Regions from separate parts of the Exiguobacterium sp. s40 genome, predicted to be linked through region 2. Evidence: riboswitches for the same ligand, from Rfam matches in the RefSeq annotation. Region 2 holds a riboswitch; each other region holds the start of a gene.
The links. Region 2 has a riboswitch for S-adenosylmethionine ahead of metK (methionine adenosyltransferase). Riboswitches for the same ligand answer to the same signal wherever they lie in the genome.
Positions count from the first base shown of each region.

Region 1: another riboswitch for S-adenosylmethionine. It lies ahead of KNP02_RS06715 (aminotransferase class I/II-fold pyridoxal phosphate-dependent enzyme); the one in region 2 lies ahead of metK (methionine adenosyltransferase).
Region 3: another riboswitch for S-adenosylmethionine. It lies ahead of KNP02_RS03110 (methionine ABC transporter ATP-binding protein); the one in region 2 lies ahead of metK (methionine adenosyltransferase).
Region 4: another riboswitch for S-adenosylmethionine. It lies ahead of KNP02_RS04585 (2,3-diketo-5-methylthiopentyl-1-phosphate enolase); the one in region 2 lies ahead of metK (methionine adenosyltransferase).

Region 1 is NZ_JACSLC010000005.1:162,106-167,084, forward strand. Features, by position in the region: gene KNP02_RS06700 (peptide MFS transporter) at 1-715, opposite strand, end outside; gene KNP02_RS06705 (MDR family MFS transporter) at 860-2,104, opposite strand; gene KNP02_RS06710 (AI-2E family transporter) at 2,369-3,433, opposite strand; SAM riboswitch class I at 3,643-3,743, shown strand; gene KNP02_RS06715 (aminotransferase class I/II-fold pyridoxal phosphate-dependent enzyme) at 3,821-4,979, shown strand, end outside.
Region 2 is NZ_JACSLC010000001.1:257,710-262,688, forward strand. Features, by position in the region: gene KNP02_RS01305 (hypothetical protein) at 1-255, shown strand, start outside; gene metK (methionine adenosyltransferase) at 300-1,508, opposite strand; SAM riboswitch class I at 1,639-1,758, opposite strand; gene pckA (phosphoenolpyruvate carboxykinase (ATP)) at 2,072-3,643, shown strand; gene KNP02_RS01320 (alpha/beta hydrolase family protein) at 3,677-4,435, opposite strand; gene ytkD (RNA deprotection pyrophosphohydrolase) at 4,416-4,889, opposite strand.
Region 3 is NZ_JACSLC010000002.1:287,627-292,605, forward strand. Features, by position in the region: gene gcvH (glycine cleavage system protein GcvH) at 1-261, shown strand, start outside; gene KNP02_RS03100 (PTS sugar transporter subunit IIC) at 305-1,357, opposite strand; gene KNP02_RS03105 (thioredoxin family protein) at 1,545-1,802, shown strand; SAM riboswitch class I at 2,257-2,362, shown strand; gene KNP02_RS03110 (methionine ABC transporter ATP-binding protein) at 2,441-3,469, shown strand; gene KNP02_RS03115 (methionine ABC transporter permease) at 3,459-4,121, shown strand; gene KNP02_RS03120 (MetQ/NlpA family ABC transporter substrate-binding protein) at 4,152-4,979, shown strand.
Region 4 is NZ_JACSLC010000003.1:271,547-276,525, reverse strand. Features, by position in the region: gene KNP02_RS04605 (HIRAN domain-containing protein) at 1-159, shown strand, start outside; gene KNP02_RS04600 (1,2-dihydroxy-3-keto-5-methylthiopentene dioxygenase) at 321-854, opposite strand; gene KNP02_RS04595 (methylthioribulose 1-phosphate dehydratase) at 868-1,485, opposite strand; gene KNP02_RS04590 (2-hydroxy-3-keto-5-methylthiopentenyl-1-phosphate phosphatase) at 1,482-2,132, opposite strand; gene KNP02_RS04585 (2,3-diketo-5-methylthiopentyl-1-phosphate enolase) at 2,129-3,286, opposite strand; SAM riboswitch class I at 3,356-3,457, opposite strand; SAM riboswitch class I at 3,663-3,765, shown strand; gene mtnK (S-methyl-5-thioribose kinase) at 3,847-4,979, shown strand, end outside.

The DNA.
Region 1 (4,979 bases), on a different contig from region 2:
CGACCGCGATCGTCGTATACTTGATCGCGTTTCTCTTCTCAGACGGCGTCAACGGGTTCGGCACATATGAACCGGCAAGACCGAGGTTGCCTTTCTTCGTGACGAGGAAGACGACGAGACCGATGAACATCCCGACCGCGGCGAGTGCGAAGCCCCAATGGAAGCCGTAGCTCTTTTGGACTCCACCGACAATCAAAGGTGAAATGAAGGCACCGAGGTTGATCCCCATATAGAAGATGCTGAACCCGGCGTCACGACGACGGTCCGTCTCGTGATACAGGTCACCGACGATGCTTGAAACGTTCGGTTTCAACAAGCCCGTACCGATGACGATCAACGCCATCGAGATGAACAAGAACGTCAGGCTGCCTGGAATCGACAAGACGATATGACCGAGCATGATGAACACGCCGCCGAAGAAGACGGCCCGAGACGTCCCGAAGACACGGTCGGCGAGCCATCCCCCAATGACCCCCGACATGTAGACGAGTGCGCCGTATACCGACATGATTGACAAGGCGACATTCTGGTCGAGACCGAGACCGCCCTCAGATACCTCGTAGTACATGTAGAACACGAGGATGGCGCGCATCCCGTAATACGAGAACCGTTCCCAAAACTCAGTGAAGAATAGCGTGAACAAGCCTTTAGGCTGTCCGAAAAAACCTTTTTGTGGCACGCTGTCCACAATTTTCTGTTTATCGATCCTTTCCATGAAAGATCCCTCCTTAACCGTATTATCATAAAAAAGAATCATTATGTTTGTAAAGAATAAACGAATGAAAAATTCAAAATTTAATGATATTCGAACGAAATCAAAAACCACACTAAACGACTAGGTTCAGTGTGGTTTTATAAGTCAAGCTGTCTTTTGTTTCGCTTCGGCTGCGCTGACGCGGCGTCCAAGTTGCCAATAGATGAGTCCCGACACGCAACTGGCCGCCCCGACGAGGATCAACGCGATATGTCCGGCGCGTTGGTCGAAGAACAGGCTTGCCATGATCGGTGCGGTCACCCCGCCGATCAACCATTGGATGCTGGCGGCCCCGTTGTAGGCACCGCGCATATTCTCCGGAGCGATCAAGGCGATGAACGTCTGTTGGACCGGGGACATGATCATCTCGCCGAGCGTATAGAAGGCGTACACCGCGAGCAAGACGCTGACGAGAACGAGGTACGGTGTCCCGAGTGAATAGAGGAGACGCGGCATGACGGCGATCAGAATCATGCCGACCCCGAAGATGGTCGCCCCGGCGAGCATGACGTTGCCGAACGACTTGCGGCCGAGTTTCGAAGCGATCGGGAACTGGAACAACACGACCATGATGCCGTTCAAGGCGAGCATATAGGCGAACGGGTTCTCACGATCGGTGTACGATGGCATCGACTCTCTCAAGAAGAGGGGCAGCATGCTCTCGATGAGCGAGAAGCCCATCGAGATGAAGACACCGGCAAAGATGAACACGAGGAACACCTTGTCATTGTAAAACACGCGCAGGACATCCCGGTTCGACGGCGTGTCGACATCGGTCGTCTCTGGGAGTGACTCCCGGATGAAGCGACCGAGGACGAGTGCGTACAAGACGAAGACGAGAGCGGCCGAGTAGAAGATATACTGCCGGTCGATAAAGAGGACGGCACTCCCGAGGAGCGGGCCGAATGCAGCTCCGATATTGTGCCCCATCCGCAACAGCCCGAACGCCTCGTTCATCTGTTCGGGCTCGGTCACATCGGCTACCATCGCGCTTGCGGCCGGGTGGAACAATGAGTTCGTCAAACCGAGCATGGCGTTCAAGAGAAGGAGCGGCCAAAACGTTTCGGCGAAGGCGAAACCGACGAGGGCGAGGGCGTCGCCAAGAATGGCAGCCATCATGATCGGTTTGCGGCCATACAGGTCTGCGAGCCGTCCACCGACGACCGATCCGATGAGCGCCATGATCGGTCCGGTCGCCATGATGACCCCGACCTGGATATAACTGTCGAGCTTGTCGCTATAGTAGAGGACGAGGAACGGTGCGATCATGAACATCATGACACCCGTGATCGTCTCTCCGAGGAAGCGGATCCAAATGTTACGGTCGAGCTGTTTGAGTGATTGAATCATTAAGGTCACCTGCTTTAGTTGATAGAATAAGAAAAGGGACGCAGCATGCTCAAAGGCATACGCGTCCCTAAGATCTTAGGCATGCCTCGGAAGGCAGGCGACATCACGGATTCAAATCACGGAGAGGCGCCTGCCGGTCAATATGGACTTGGACGTGCGAGCGTTGAATGACTGACATCGGTACCTCTCCTCTCTGCATTGGACTGTCTTCTCTTCAAGATTATGATATTTCCGTGAAATGTGTCAACCTAAATCGTCAATGTGTCATAATAATTCGTTCAAATTCTTTCGGCTGAGCCGGTAGTCGATCAACCGAGAGAACACGACTTGAATCATCGCCGTGACCGGGACACTGATGAACATCCCGACGAGACCGAACAGGCTACCCCCGATGATGATCGACGTGATGACCCAAAACGGGGTGATGCCAACGCTGTCGCCGAGAATCTTCGGGCCGAGCCAGAGTCCGTCGAATTGTTGCAACAAGAAGATGAACAAGAGGACGATGAGCTCCGTGAACGGGTCATTGAAGTAGGTAATGATGAACGCCGGAATCATCCCGAGCAGCGGACCGACGTACGGGATAAAATTCAAGACGCCGACGATGATGCCGAGTAGAAGCGCGTAAGGTGCCCCGATGATCAACAGACCGGCGACGGCCAGCACCCCGATGATGAGGCAGTCGAGCGACTTCCCGATGATATAGCGTTTGAAGATGTAATCCATCTCTTGAAAAATGTCGATCGTCGTCTTAGCCGACGCGACCGGGAACATCGCATACAACAGACGCTTGAACATGCGGGCAAAAATCTCTTTGTCTTTCAACAGATAGATCGAGATGACGATCCCAATCAAGAAGTTGATGAGGGTCATCGTGAAGCTCGACACGTAGCTGACCGACGACAAGACGGCGGTCTCGACCCAGCCCGAGTAACGTTCCTCGAAGCGGCTGAAATCGATAGCTTGGGCGATCGTCGCGTTGTACTCTTTCAAGTACGTGTTCAACTGGGCGAGGAACCCGTCGATCTGTCGGATGTAGAACGGGAGCTCTTCGATGAGTGAGGCGAGGCTCGAATAAATGCGTGGGAACAGCGTCACCGCAGAGATGACGAGAATCCCGATAAAGATGATATAGACGATCAGCAAGCCTTGATATCGTTTTAGTTGAAACCGTTCTTCTATATAGGACAGGACGGTATTCAGGAGCAGCGCGATGGCGATTCCCATAATAATCGGCGTCAGCAACTGGAACGTATAATGCATCATCTGCGAAATCGTATCCGGTTCGCTGATGACTTTCCAGAGCACGAGCAGGATCAGGCCGATCACGCTCAACTTCCAAATCAATTGACGGTTTTAATTCCAAAGGTCCATCCCCTCATGTTTTAAATTTTGTAAAATAACGTTTACTTTCACTATGAACGTTTTTTTATCGGGATTCAAGAGGACATGCTCATTTCAAAAAAGGATTGACAAGATTGGTAACGTTTGGTTAACTAAGTGACATATTACAAAAAGACAAATCGCATATAAAACACTTTCTATCAAGAGAAGCGGAGGGACTGGCCCGATGAAGCTTCAGCAACAGATTGATTCAATACTGTGCTAATTCCAGCAAGGTGACCTTGAGAGATGGAAAGGTGGTTGTTTGAATACGTCCGTATCTCGACACCCCTTTCCGCGGAAAGGGGTGTTTTTTGCATAGGAGGACTATTCATGACTGACAGACGCTCACATCTACTTAAAACGTTACCATCTCAACATTTCGTCGGACTCGCGAACGAGGTGGCCGAACTCGAACAAGCCGGCCGCGACATCATCCGACTCGGACAAGGGACGCCTGACCTGCCTACGCCTGAGCCAATCTGTGACGCGCTTCAGACGGCGCTCCTCGACGCCTCGACCCATCAATACGGTCCGTTCCGCGGTCAGGCCCGCCTGAAGCAAGCAGTGGCGACGTTCTATTTGAATGAGTATGGAGTCGAACTTGATCCCGAGACAGAAGTAGCGATTCTCATCGGCTCAAAATCTGGTCTCATCACGTTGCCGCAATGCGTACTCGAACCTGGCGACGGGATTTTGCTACCGAATCCCGGCTATCCTGATTACATCTCGGGGGCACGCCTCGCCGGTGCCGTCGTCCGTGACCTCGTCCTCCGGGAAGAGAACGGCTTCTTGCCAGACTATGAGACGCTCGATACGCAAGATGCAAGACTCATGTATTTGAACTACCCGAGCAATCCGACCGGAGCCGTCGCCTCACCCGCTTTCTTTGACGATACCGTCCGTTTCGCCCGGGAGCGGGACTTGATGGTCGTCCACGATTTCGCATACGGCAGCATCGGATTCGATGGCCACGTCCCGCCTAGCTTTCTGCAGGCGGAAGGGGCGAAAGAAGTCGGCATCGAGGTATATACGATGTCGAAAGCGTTCAACATGTCCGGTTGGCGCGTCGCCTTCGCCGTCGGGAACGCGGACATCATCGAGGCGATCAACACGTATCAGGACCACGTCCACGTCAGCGTGTTCTCGGCCATCCAGGCGGCGGCTGTCGCTGCGCTCGAGGCGCCCCGTACCATTCGCGATGACTTGGCACGACTGTACGAGGCACGGCGTGATCGCCTGATCGACGGGTTGAACCGGGCCGGCTGGGCCGTCGAACCGCCGGAAGGCTCGTTCTTCGTCTGGGCAAAAGTGCCTGAGGGTGATGCCAAGTCGTTCTCGCGGAAACTGCTGCATGAAGCCGGTGTCGCCGTCACCCCGGGCTATTTCTTCGGTTCGGAAGGGAACGGATACGTCCGCTTCGGTCTCGTCTCACCGGAACCGAAGATTGACGAGGCCGTCGAACGAATCGAGCGGTTGTTTGCCGCCTATG
Region 2 (4,979 bases):
GTGAAGTCGGCTTCTGGTGTTATCCAAGAGGTGGTCACCGACGTTCAAAATGTCTATGAAAAAGTCGCTGGAGAAGTGGATACGGTGAAACAAGACTTAACGCAAGTTGCCGGCACCGCTATGGAAGCAAAATCAGACTTACAATCGATTGGCGAGAAAGTGGTCGAGGCAAAAGACACCGCGCTAGGCCAAGAAACGTCATCTGATTCTTCTTCTAACGATGATACATCTAAGCAGGATAAAAACCAATCTTAACAAGAAAAAACGACCTTTCTCAGCGAAAGGTCGTTTTTACTGTCTTATGCGAAGCGTTTCGCGCCTTCTTCAAGCACTGCCGCTTTATCCGTTTGCTCCCATGGGAGTTCAACGTCTGTACGACCGAAGTGGCCGTAAGCTGCTGTCTGCTTGTAGATTGGACGGCGAAGGTCGAGCATCTTGATGATGCCGGCCGGACGAAGGTCGAAGTTCTCGCGAACGAGTTCGACGAGCTCAGTCTCGCTCAATTTGCCTGTGCCGAACGTGTCGACTGCGATCGATACCGGGTGGGCAACGCCGATCGCGTAAGCAAGTTGAACTTCTGCTTTGTCAGCAAGTCCCGCTGCAACGAGGTTTTTCGCTACGTAACGAGCCGCGTACGCCGCTGAACGGTCAACTTTGGTTGGGTCTTTACCTGAGAACGCGCCGCCGCCGTGGCGAGCGTAACCACCGTACGTATCGACGATGATCTTACGTCCTGTAAGGCCTGCATCCCCTTGTGGTCCACCGATGACGAAACGGCCAGTCGGGTTGATGAAGTATTTTGTATCCGCGTCGATGAGTTCAGACGGGATGACCGCGTCGATGACGTGCTCTTTCAAATCAGCTTGGATTTGTTCGAGTGTGATGTCTTCGGCGTGTTGCGTCGAGATGACGATTGTGTCGATGCGAACTGGGTTGTTCGCTTCGTCGTATTCGACCGTCACTTGTGTCTTACCATCAGGACGAAGGTAAGCGAGCGTGCCGTTCTTACGAACTTCTGCCAAACGACGTGACAATTTGTGCGCGAGTGAAATCGGGAGCGGCATGAGTTCTGGTGTCTCTTTTGTTGCGTAACCGAACATGAGACCTTGGTCACCAGCGCCGATCGCATCGATTTCTTCTTCAGTCATTTGTCCTTCACGAGCTTCAAGCGCTTGGTCGACACCTTGGGCGATGTCTACCGATTGCTCATCAATCGATGTGAGGACAGCACAAGTCTCTGCATCAAAACCATATTTTGCACGTGTGTAGCCGATCTCACGAACTGTTTCACGAACAACTTTCGGGATATCCACGTAAGTTGATGTTGTGATCTCACCTGCTACGAGCACGAGACCTGTCGTGACAGATGTCTCAGCCGCAACGCGGGCGTTTGGATCTTCAGCTAAAATCGCATCCAAAATCGCATCTGAGATTTGGTCACAAATTTTATCCGGATGTCCTTCCGTGACGGACTCCGAAGTGAAAAGTCGACGGTTCAAGTTTGCCATTTCGAAAAACCTCCTATAATAAGGGTGATGTGTGGACGGTACTCGTTCCCCTTACGCGTTGCTTTGGGACGGTAATGAAAAAAACCTTTCGCCATGTTCAATGGGAAAGGTTGAATCGTTCTTCCTTACCCTCTTATCGTTCGAAGCTTGCGCTTCGCTTCAGGATAGCACCTTTTCCGAATAACAATGATAAATCGGACGGTTGCTGGGCTTCGTAGGGCCTTGTTCCCTCCACCGCTCAGAATAAGAGTATCCGTTACGAAGACCATCATATAAATGACACCCCGTTCTGTCAAGCGTATCGACTGAATTCGTAAAACTTTTCACGAACTCGCAATAGTTATGTTTGTGAAATATCAAACATTTTTTTGTCGGTATTCGATTTTGTACTATGACCTGGTACAGAATATGTTAGAATGACAGTGTAAGAAAGCGCTTACTTTAAAGGGTAAAAAGGGTTGTTTTTGATTAGTATGTCACATATAATAAAAACGTCATACTAATAAAACGCGGAAGTATGCGGATTTCATCCACATCTATTTAGGGGAAAGGTGGGATTCAGGATGGCGACAACGCTCCTGAAAATCGAAGAATTAATTAAAGGTGCCGACATGATGCGGAACTTAACGGTTCCAGAATTGGTGGAAGAAGCCATTCGCAACGGGGAAGGCGTACTGACGAAAGACGGAGCTTTATCGGTCAGTACAGGTAAATTCACAGGACGGTCACCGAAAGACAAATTCGTCGTGCAAGATGAAGTCAGCAATCATTTAGTAGACTGGGGTCCGGTCAACCAACCGATCGCAGAAGAGAAGTTCACGGCACTGCTCGATAAAGTGCTCACGCATCTCGAGACGAAAGACAAGCTCTACTATCTCGAGGCGTCTGCCGGGGCTGACGAGCATTATACGCTTCCAGTGCGGGCCATCACAGAATACGCGTGGCACAACTTGTTCGCGAAACAGTTGTTCTTGCGCGAATGGCCGACACAAGGTGCCTTTGATCCGTTCACGGTCATCTATGCACCGAGCTATAAGGCCGATCCGGAAGTCGACGGGACGAACTCCGAAACGTTCATTCTCGTTTCATTCGCCAAACGGACCATTCTGATCGGGGGAACAGAATACGGCGGCGAAATTAAAAAATCGATTTTCTCAGTCATGAACTTCTTGTTACCGGAACAGCACGTCTTGTCGATGCATTGCTCGGCGAACGTATCGGACGCCGGCGAGACGGCTCTCTTCTTCGGGCTATCGGGTACCGGAAAGACGACGCTATCGGCCGACACAGAACGTCATTTAATCGGGGACGACGAGCATGGTTGGTCTCCTGACGGCGTCTTCAACATTGAAGGCGGTTGCTACGCGAAGACGATCAACTTGTCGCGTGAGAACGAACCTCAAATCTACGATGCCATTCGATTTGGCTCGTTGATTGAGAACGTCGTCTTGGACGAGGAACGGGCACCAGACTACAAGAACATCTCACTCACTGAGAACACACGGGCCGCCTACCCGATTCAATTTATCGATAACGCGATGCTTCCGTCACGAGCCGGGCATCCGAACACGATCGTCTTCTTGACGGCCGACGCATACGGCGTCCTGCCTCCAATCAGCAAATTGACGAAGGAGCAGGCGATGTATCACTTCTTGTCAGGCTATACGTCGAAGCTAGCCGGCACGGAGCGCGGCGTGACGGAGCCGCAGGCGACCTTCTCGACATGTTTTGGGTCACCGTTCTTGCCGCTCGCACCGGAACGCTACGCTGACATGCTCGGCACGTTGATCGAGAAACATGACGTCGACGTCTATCTCGTCAATACCGGTTGGACCGGCGGAGCTTACGGCGAAGGATCGCGGATGAAGCTCGCCTATACACGGGCGATGGTGAACGCGGCCGTCAACGGGAAACTCCGTGACGTCGAGACGACGCGCCATGACATCTTCAACGTCGAGATCCCACGCCACATCGACGGGGTGCCAGACGACGTGCTCAACCCACGGGGCACATGGAAAGACGGGGCCCGCTACGACGCCGAGGCGGCAGCGCTCGCCCGTAAGTTCCAAGACAACTTCAAACGATTCACGAAAGCGAGTGAGGCGGTCGTCGCGGCCGGCCCAATCATCGTTTAATAAAAAATGACTAGCGCCTGGTTTAGGCGCTAGTCATTTTTTTGGTGCGACGGCTAACATCCAGTCCATCGCCTCATCGGTCGTCTTCCACTTTTCCCAAAACGGGAGTTGATGAGCGAACGGGACGATCCAAAGTTCGGCCCGCTCCCCCATCCGTTCGGCCACGGCTGTCGCATGGCGGAGCCGCACTTGCTCGTCGTCTGTCCCGTGAATCAATAACGTCGGGGCCTCCCAGTCCTTGTAGAGGGGTGAACGCTCCACGTACGCCTCAAGAGCCGCTTCCGGGTCACCCCCGGTCATACGGCGGAGCATTTTCCGCATCGAGCGTTGCTCTTCGTACGTCCATTCCAAATTGGTGACACCCGCCCATGAGGTCACGGACGTGAGCGGCCGCTCCGCGGCGAGCGACAACGCCATCATGCCCCCGCGCGAGAAGCCAAGGGCATGAATGAGCGTGTCCGTTCGATGGACGCGATCATAAAGAGACAAGACATCCTCTAAATCGGCCCCGCCGAAGTCTTCTTTCCCGCTCCCCCCATGGTTACCACGGTAAACAGGCGCCACGACGTGGAAGCCTTTGGCCGCGAACTGCATCAACCGAGGCAAGCGCACGTCCCCGATGCGTCCTGTTCCGCCGCGCAAATAAAACAGGACGTGCCCGTTCGGTCGCGTCGGCGTGATCGTATAGGCGACGACATCCTCACCATCGCGCGTAGCGTACCAGCCACGGTGGACCGCATAACCGGCATATGGAGGGAGGACCTCGATCCGGTCAAACCATTCGTTTTTCATGGAGCACCTTCATCGTTTCCGGGAGCACCCGGTCTTTCATCATGAAACTGTACCGGTTGTTCCGGAGCAGATTCGTTGGCAGTTCTTTCATGAGCACGGCGCCGTCGGTCTCATCAACGGCCGGATGGTCATCGAAGCGCTCGATCTCGGCAAAGTAAATATTTTTGATGACCGTGTCCCCGCGCCCGAGCACGCGGTATTGTCCGAGATAGTGCAGCGTCTTCACGACACCGCCCGTCTCTTCATACACTTCCCGAATCGCGGCATCATCCTCATGTTCGCCGGGCTCAACTTTTCCACCCGGAAACTCGAGTCCGCGTTGCTTATGCTTCGTCAGCACCCATTGATTCTCGTAGCGAGCGACGACCCAGACGTGGAGCGGCGTATCCGAAAATGGATAGTGCGCGAAGCTTAACTCGACTTTATTGTGATAGTAGTCCGTGAATGTCAACATAGTCCATCCCTTTCTTTCCCCTGTCTACTCTCACTTTACCTTGTCTTCCCCCAGTTTCAAACAAAAAAATAGGCCCGCCGGAGCGGACCT
Region 3 (4,979 bases), on a different contig from region 2:
GTAGAACTTCCTGAAGTCGGCGGCACGATTTTACTCGATGAGCCGTTCGGTTCGGTCGAGTCGGTCAAAACCGTTTCAGAATTGTACGCTCCAATCTCTGGAAAAATCACAGCGGTGAACGAATCACTCGCTGATTCACCAGAACTCGTCAACGAGGCACCGTTCGAAGGCGCTTGGATGATCGAAGTCGAGTTGAACGACGCGTCAGACGTCGACAAACTCATGTCAGCCGAAGAATACGAAGCGATGATTCAAGGCTAAACAAAACCCGGTTTCTCTTCACGAGAAGCCGGGCTTTTTTTGTTCATTCGAAATCGAGGCGGTAATGATCAGGCTGGATGAGCGACGTCCGGTTGAACAGGCGGTAGAAGATGATTCCGAGCGTTACCGGGATGAGTCCGAACAAGACGATGACGAGCATGACGTTCCAGAGCGCGAAGCCTCCCGGCATCAAATGCAAGGCGTTGATTGGACCGATGAGGCCGGAGACGCCGAAACCGGCACTGATCGGCGTGCCTTCGATCCGAAGGATGCCTGCGAGCGCTCCGAGGATGGCCGCATTGGCGAGTACGGGCAACATCATGATTGGACGACGGACGAAGTTCGCCATTTGAATCTTCGGTGACCCGAGGAAGTGGGCGATCGACGTTCCCGTCGCGTTCATCTGCCAGCCGGCGATGGCGAGACCGAAGCCGGCGGCGACGACCCCTAGGTTGGCGGCCCCGGCCGCGACACCAGACAGGCTGATGGCTGTGGCGATGCCGACCGTCGAGATTGGCGAGACGATGATGAGCGAGAACGCCATCGCAATCAACATGCCCATCACAATCGGCTGTAGTTCCGTCATTGTCATAATGATTGTCCCGACGTATGTTGTGATTTGTGAGATGTAAGTGAGTAGGAACGCCCCGATCCCTCCGGCGACGACGATGACCGTCATCGGTAAGACGAGTACCGTGTATGTCTTCAAGCGTGGCGACAACTGCATGACGAGGAACGTCGCAAGAGCGGCCGTCACACCGGCCGTGATGACGTCACCGATTCCAGCCATGAGGAACACCCCTTCCTCGATGCGGATGGCGCCGCTCCCGACTTGGGTCGCGATGCCGATTGTGCCGGCCTCGAGTGCCGAGCGTCCGAACTGCATGGCGACAGCGACACCGATGATGACCGGTAAGAGACGCATCGCAATCGTTGTCGCGTCCAAGATGAACTGCAAGGACGGAACATAAGGTAAGATGGCTTTCGTTAATTCACCGAGCAAGGCGCTCGGGATGAGGGCGATGAGGATGGCAAGACTAAGGCCGTTCAAGACGTTCATCAAAAACTGTTTTCCGGTAAGCTTCTCTTCCGTCATTGGGGATTCACCTGTCCTTTTCTACTGGTATGCTGTTATGTACAAAAGCAATAAAGTTAATGACCATACTATGCCTCTTTCTAGAGAGCGTCAATACAAAATGTTGAAATGTTCAGAATTTTCCATTTGAGCACAACTTTTGAACCGACCGGTCCGGATTCATATACTTAGAGGAGAGGTGAGAACAATGATGACAGACGGATTCTTATATATATACGCCCCGATGTGCGGTACATGCGCCGTGGCCGAGCGGATGCTCTCGGTCGTCGAGGCCGTCGACCCCGAACTCCAGATTGAAAAGCGCGATGCCAACTTTATCCCGAACGAGCTCGAGGCGTATCAGGTCATGAGCGTCCCGGCGCTATTGAAGCTGGAAAATGGCCAAGTTCGCGATCGTTTGTACGCGTTTCAAAACGTCCAGCACGTCCTATCTTTCGTCAAATGAGATAGGATGATTAGAATAATCTGAAAATTTTAAATAATCAGTTGACACAGAAAGTTCACGAATGATATATTCATTACAACATCTTACTTGAACACAACATAGGACGAGATTTTCCCGTCAGCAAGACGTTTTCGAACAACCGTTGCATGAGCTTACGCGATTTCAGGTGGACCTTCCCTTCGATTGTCCCCCAAAAAAATCAAGCGTCGGGGCACCGGTCGCGTAATTGCATGGTCCGTTCGAAGATCGAGTGATGGTCGGGTAAAAATCCCCCATATAAGGATGAATGCTCTGATCGGGCAAAAGAGGTTCATCTATGGGTTGTCTTTCAGTGACTCAAGGTGCTACGTTCTGTGTCATCCTCGGATGGCACCTTTTTTTAATTTGTCTGAAAAAAATAGTTTGACATGAAAATAATGTGTCGCTATGATAAAGCTAATCAAATACGCAACCCCTCTTATCAAGAGAGGCTGAGGGACTGGCCCTATGACGCCCAGCAACCGCGGAGCAATCCGAAATGGTGCTAATTCCAGCAAGGTGTAAACCTTGGAAGATGAGAGCAATCGTTGTCCGTACCGATAAAGTACGCACGTTTGCTCAAACGTGCGTACTTTTTTTGTTGTCAGGAGGGAAATGGATTGATTCAACTACGCAATGTGGCCAAATGGTTCGATACGAAAAACGGTCGGGTCCAGGCGGTCGATGATGTGTCGCTTACCATCGAAAGCGGCGAAATTTTTGGAATAATCGGATATTCAGGGGCGGGGAAGTCGACGCTCATCCGCTTGCTCAACCGACTCGAGGCACCGTCTAGCGGTGAAATCGTGGTCGCCGGCAGCGAGCTGACGAAGCTCACGCCTAAGGAACTACGCGGGGTACGTAAAAACGTCTCGATGGTGTTCCAACACTTCAACCTATTATGGTCGCGCACGGTCGCTGAGAACATCAGCTTCCCGCTCGAGCTCATCGGGGTACCGGCCAGCGAACGCAAACGCCGCGTCCAAGAACTTGTCGAACTCGTCGGCTTAGGCGGACGGGAAGACAGCTATCCGTCGCAACTATCGGGCGGTCAAAAGCAGCGAGTCGGGATAGCCCGTGCGCTCGCTACGAATCCAGAAGTGCTCCTCTGCGATGAAGCGACGAGCGCACTCGACCCGAAGACGACCGATTCGATTCTCGAACTGCTCGTCAGCATCAATAAAAAGCTCGGATTGACGATCGTCCTCATCACCCATGAGATGCACGTCATCCAAAAGATTTGCCACCGCGTCGCCGTCATGGAGGCCGGGAAGGTCGTCGAGACCGGACAAGTCGCCGAGGTGTTCCAACATCCGGAACAGCCAATCACGAAAGAGTTCGTTAAGCAGATCGGCGCGGTCGAAGACATGTCGCTCACGTTCGAGCACTTGAAAGCGCGTTATCCGAGCGGTCAAATCGTCAAGCTCAAATTCTTGAACGAGACGGCCGAGCAACCGATTCTGTCAGAAGTGTTGAAGCAGCATGATATCGGCTTCAACATCATCGGCGGGAACGTGACGCAGTCACAAGTCGGTGCCCTCGGGACATTATTCATCCAATTGATCGGAGAGCCGGCTGAAGTCGAGCGGGCCATCGCCTCAATCCGATCGCAGGCAGTGGAAGTGGAGGTAGAAAGCGATGTTTCCTAATGTAGATTGGCAAGTCATGCTCGAGCAAACGTGGGAGACGCTCTATATGACGCTCGTCGCCGGAGCCGCGACGTTCGTCATCGGTCTCGCCCTCGGGATGCTCTTATACGTCACGAACGAACCGCTCATGATGAAAAACCGTCCGATTTACACGGTCATCAGCGCAATCGTCAACGTGTTCCGGTCGATCCCGTTCATCATTTTGATCATCTTGCTCATCCCGTTCACGTTACTCGTCGTCGGGACGATGCTCGGGTCGACGGCAGCGTTGCCGGCGCTCATCATCGGTGCGGCTCCGTTCTATGCGCGGATGGTCGAGCTCGCCCTGCGTGAAGTCGACCGCGGCGTCATCGAGGCGGCTGAATCGATGGGTGCGACAAAATGGCAGATCGTCTATAAAGTGTTGTTCCCAGAAGCATTACCGGCCATCGTGTCAGGCATCACGGTCACGATCGTCGCGATCGTCGGTTATACGGCGATGGCAGGGGTCGTTGGGGGCGGGGGACTCGGGAACTTGGCGTTCCTTGAAGGGTTCCAGCGCTCACAGAGTGACGTCACGTTCGTCGCGACCGTCTTAATCTTGGTTATCGTCTTCGTCATCCAGTTCATCGGCGATCGACTCGTATCAGTAATTGACAAGCGTTCCGCTTGATCTAAATAGAAAATTTGGAGGGGTTTTATAATGAAATCATGGAAAACAGTACTCGGATTGACAGCAGCTTCAGCACTCACTATTCTCGCAGCTTGCGGCGGAGATTCAGAATCAGGTTCGGGCGATGACAAGACGCTCGTCGTCGGTGCGTCAAACGTCCCGCACGCTGAGATTTTAGAGCACATTCAAGACGACTACGAAGAGAAGGGCTATACGCTCGAAATTAAGAAGTTCCAAGACTACGTCCTCCCGAACAAAACGCTCGCGGACGGCGAACTCGACGCGAACTACTTCCAACACGAGCCGTACCTCGAGTCGCAAATGGCTGAGAACAAAGACTACAAATTCGCATCTGCCGGCGGCGTCCACATCGAGCCGATCGGTGTCTACTCACAAGACTACAAATCACTCGATGAGCTGCCAAAAGGCGCTGAAATCATCATGAGTTCGTCAGTCGCTGACCACGGACGAATCCTCACGATGCTCCAATCAGAAGGCTTACTCACGCTCGCAGAAGGCAAGACGACGGACGCGACGGTTTCAGACATCGTCGACAATCCGAAAAACTTGGAGTTCAAGACGGACGTTGAAGCGGCACTTCTCCCGCAAGCGTTCAACAACGGTGAAGGGGACGCGGTCCTCATCAACACGAACTACGCGATCGATGCCGGCCTCAACCCGCTCGAAGACGCGATCGCCCTTGAAGGCGAAGACTCACCTTACGTCAACTTGATCGTCACACGTGAAGGCGACGAAGACGACGAGCGCGTCAAGGCACTCCTTGAAGTCCTCACGTCAGAAGAGACACAACAGTGGATCTTGGACGAATACAAAGGCGCAGTCGTACCGGTCAAATAA
Region 4 (4,979 bases), on a different contig from region 2:
AGTAAGTATATTTGTATGTTAATTGACAACGATGCAGACGTTCACGTAAAGATAACGTATATAAATGAAAAGTCCAATCCACATTGGTGGGTTAAAGTTGATTTTTGTGCTTCGATACTACAATGTGACCAAAAAATATTACAAGAAATATTAATATAATTTTGAGGAAATCAAAAAATAGATAATGTAGTGTGTTTTTGTAACTGGGACATGACTGCGTAAATCGATAAAAGAGGCAATCTGGAACGAATCATTCGTCCAGGTGGCCTCTTTTTGTTAAAAACTTTTCAAATTGTCTAGTTATTTCCTAACCTCATTTTTTATGCAGTCACGTCCTGTTTCTCGTAAATCGGCACCCAGCCCTCCGTCGTCACAAAGATGCGGACGGCGACGACTTTACGATCATCCTGGAGTGTGAAATAGTGACGTGTGTTCACCGGGACCGAAATGAGGTCGCCCGGGTTGAGTTCGATATTGAAATAGCCACGCTCGGCGTCGTCGATGGCGAAGACGCCGTGGCCACTGACGATGAAGCGAACCTCGTCATCCGAGTGGTGGTGCTCTTTTTGGAAGTTGACGAGCAGTTCGTCCAAGTTCGGCGTCGCATCCGACAATGAGATGACGTCTGCCGTCTCGTAGCCGCGACGCTCCGATACGTCGCGAATCTCGTCACGGAACGTCGACAAGATTGCTTGTTTGTCCTCATCCGTCAACTGATAGTTCTCTTGCAGGTTTTCTGGGAGCTTTGTGATGTCCCACTGCTCGTACAAAATACCGCGTGACTCTAAAAAGGCACTCACTTCAGTTTGATTGACGTAACGTTCTTCGGTTTGTTGGAAATAGATAGTTGCCATGGTTGGTTCCTCCTTATGAATGGACGCCTAGGGCGCGTAGTTTTAACGTATAGCTGAACAAGAACTCGTAAGCCTCTAAATAGCGTTTGGCCGCGGCCGGGGTCTCGCCCCAGACGGTGATGCCATGATTGCGGATGAGGACGGCGCCGGCGTTTGCGTGGATATGGGGGGCGAAGGTGGCCGCGAGTGCCGGGATGTCCGCATGGTTCTCGATAATCGGCACGCGGACGACCGCATCCTCGTCCCAGAAGCCGAGCGCCTTGATGATCTCTTGGCCGGTAAAGACGACTTCGCCGGTGGCGGCATGGAGCTCGGAGATGACATTATTGTCGACCGTATGGACGTGGAGCGAACAAGTCGCATCCGTCCGATTGAACACTTCGACGTGGAGCAACGTCTCAGCGGATGGTTTTCCCGTTTGTTCTCCAATCAAGCGTCCGGCCGCGTCGACGTGAACAAAGTCGTCCGGCGTTCGTTTCCGTTTATCGCGTCCGCTCGCCGTGACGAGAAATTCGAGCGGGTCGTCGGACACGCGAATCGCCAAATTCCCACTCGTTCCGGGGAACCAGTCGCGGGCGGCGAGTTCGTCTTTAATGTCGGCCAGTTCGAGCCAACGTGCTGTGAGGCTCATATGGCCACCTCCTTCAAATGATGAGTGATGTCGTCGAACGTCTCGAATGAGGCGTAACGGATGCCTGCTGCTTCACAGAGCGTGATGAGTTGCCCGCGGGCATAGACAAAGTCGGCACGCTTCGCGACCTCGAAATCGGTCACCGAGTCACCGATGATGATTAAGCGGTCGGCGGGATTGACGATGCGACGAGCGAGCGTCGGTTTGCAACAACCGCAATCGTTCGTACATTGTTCGTCGCAAGCGTGCGGCCAAGCGACGGTTACCGTCTCAGCGGAGAAGTCGGCGACGTTGCAGTAGATGTGTTCGGGATCGACGTGACCTTCTAAAATCGGATGGACGAAAAAATCCATCCCGCCGCTGACGACGTCAAACTTCCAACCGTTTGCCCGAACTTGTTCTAAAAATGACGGGAACCCTTGACGGAGCGTGATTCGCTCCAACAAATAATCACGGTAAGCCGGGGCATCTGCGCTCGGCAATAGTTGAAACATTTGACCGACCCCGGAGCGAATCGAGATCCGTTGCTCGAGGACCGCATCTTTCAACTCGACCCAAGCGGGCGGGGCGAACGCCTTCATCAGCGCGATAATATTGTCTTCCGCCGTGATCGTCCCGTCGAAGTCGCAGAGGATATGGACCGTCATCGTGACGCCCACGCCTTTAACGCGGTATCGAGTTCGTTCGTCTGTCCTTCGGTTTGACCGAGGGCGTGAGTGATGGCTTGGCGGAAAGCGCGAGCCCCAGCGGCTGCGCCGTCCGGGTGTCCATGAATGCCACCGCCGGCGTTGATGACGACATCAGTCCCGTAATCACGAATGATCTCAGCGACGAGTCCCGGATGAATCCCGGCGGACGGGACCGGTAAAATCGGTTTCGACCAATGCGGTTCGGCGCTCAGGTCACGAATCGCGAACGCCTCGTCCCGCGGTGTCGCGAGCGAACCGTACGGAGATGGGAAGAGCGTCAAATCGGCCCCGGCGAGACGTGGGAGTTTACCGAGTAAGAGCGAATGACTGATGGACCCGGTCAAGGCGCCGGCAAAGGCCGGGTGAGCTAAAATCGGCACACGGATGTCTGGGTCGTTCGCAAGTTCGCGCAGTGCGTCAAGACCGTACGTATAGACGTTGAATAGGAGCGCCGTCGCACCGGCCTCAATCAGCCGGAGCGCCTGGTCGCGAAGACCGAAAACGGGACCGCTCAGCGTGATGGCGTAGAGGACACGCTTCCCGGTCGCCTCAAAGTGCGCTTGAATGACGGCCGCTCCGATCCGGGCCCGTTCGAGCGACGGCGTGAGCGGATTGTCGTATAAAATTTCGTCGTCTTTGACGATATCGATGCCGCCGGCGAACTGATCGCGGAGTTGCTGCTCGAGAAACGCGAGGTCACGCCCGATGACGCCTTTGAAGATGCTCATGACGAGCGGACGGTCATGGACACCGAGCAACTCGCGAATCCCGTCGACGCCGAACTTGGCGCCTTTGAAATGAGGGGCGAGCGTTTCGGGCAACGTCACATCGATTAACCGAATCGAATCGTCGAGGGATAGTTTCCCGAACGTCGTCGTCAAGATGGATGAAAAGTCAGGGCTGACATTATGTAACGGATAGCGGATCGTGAACCGGCTCGTCGTCTCCGTATGGGTGGTCGATACGACCTCACCCCGGTACGCCTGTAACTGCTCTTGCTCTAAATGACGTAGCTCGGTCCATGTGCCGACGGTCAGCTCGAGGGCGATTTTGTCGGCAATACTTGCGACCGCATCCGTCCGTTTGATTTCATATGTGGCAGTGATACTCATATGGTTCCTCCTTCCAGGCAAACAAAAAATGACCCCATGCCGAGGCAAGAGGTCATCATAAAAAATGAACTCTTATCTCTCAGCTTTCGCTGCAAGAATTAGCACCGTGCCATCTCTGGTCGGTTGCTGCGACATCATCGGGCTCGTCCCTCCGTCTGCTCTTGATAAGAATGTGATTTGAAGTTGTGAAATTTAATTGAATTTTTACACAGATTCGTCGCGTCGTCAATTCCTTTTTTTCCAAAAAAAATATTTCGTGGAATTGTTTCCATATATGCACAAAAAAAGACGAAGTGGCACGGGGAAAATGACGTTGACAATTGTGACGTCGAGTCCGTAATATTCATCACATAAGTTCACCGAATCGAATAAACCACTCTTATCGCGAGTTGGCAGAGGGAATTGGCCCGATGACGCCGCAGCAACCGACCACTAGGCACGGTGCTACATCCACCAGACGAATGTCTGACAGATGAGAGGAACAACCATTTTGGCTGTGCCTCTTTCTCGCGGAGAAAGGGGCTTTTTTTGTGGGCAACGTACAGGAAGGGGAAAACATCATGTCATATCAACCATTTACAGAACAGACCGTCGTCGAGCACGTCCGTCAATTAGGATACTTGCAAGACGGAATCGCCGAGTGTGAGGAAATCGGGGACGGCAATTTGAATCTCGTGTTTCGGATTCGCCAAGGCGAACAGCGCCTAATCGTCAAACAGGCGCTCCCATACGCTAAAGTCGTCGGTGAGAGCTGGCCGCTTACACTCGAACGGGCATGGATTGAACAGTTGGCACTCCGTGAGTTTGCGAACGTGGCGCCGCGTTTCGTCCCGGACGTCCTCGGTAGCGACCGGACGCTCGCCTACACGATTTTAGAAGATCTGTCTGATTATGAGATTGTCCGCACCGGTTATTTGAAAGGGGAGAGCTATCCGGAACTCGCGCGTCATGTCGGTGAATTTTTAGGCGAGACGCTGTTCGCGACGTCGGATTATGCGGCCGGCCCGATCGCGAAGAAGCGGATTGAACGTGACTATTACAACCCGGAACTGTGTGACATCACCGAGAAGCTCATCTTCACCGACCCGTTCAAAGACGCGGAGTCGAACAACATCGAGGCGGCGCTTCGAGAAGATGTCGAACGCCTCTGGCAAGACCAGGCGCTCAAGGTCGAGGTGACGAAACTGAAAGTCGGATTTATCACGAAACATGAGGCGCTTCTGCACGGTGACCTACATACAGGCAGCATCTTCGCGACCCAACAAGAGACGAAAATCATCGATCCAGAGTTCGCATTTTACGGACCGTTCGGCTTTGATTTGGGCCAAATTATCGCCCATTTGACGCTGTCGACGTTCCATGACCCGCTCAAACGCTTCGAACGTTTCACGGACGTCTTGACGGTGTGGGAGACGTTCGAGAAGACGTTCCGGGCCAACTTTGAGCGCGCTGTCGAGCCGTTCAATACGGACGGTTTCGTCGACGAATTGTTGCGGACAATCTTCAGCGACACGATCGGCTATGCCGGTTGCGAACTCATTCGCCGTGCCGTCGGACTCGCCGGTGTCGCCGATCTCGAGACGTTGCCGGAAGCGACGCGGCTCGAACGAAAACGTGACGCACTCGCTCTCGGGACGGCGCTCATTAAAGAACGCCACAGCGTCGAATCGATTGACGACTTGGTGACGCTTTT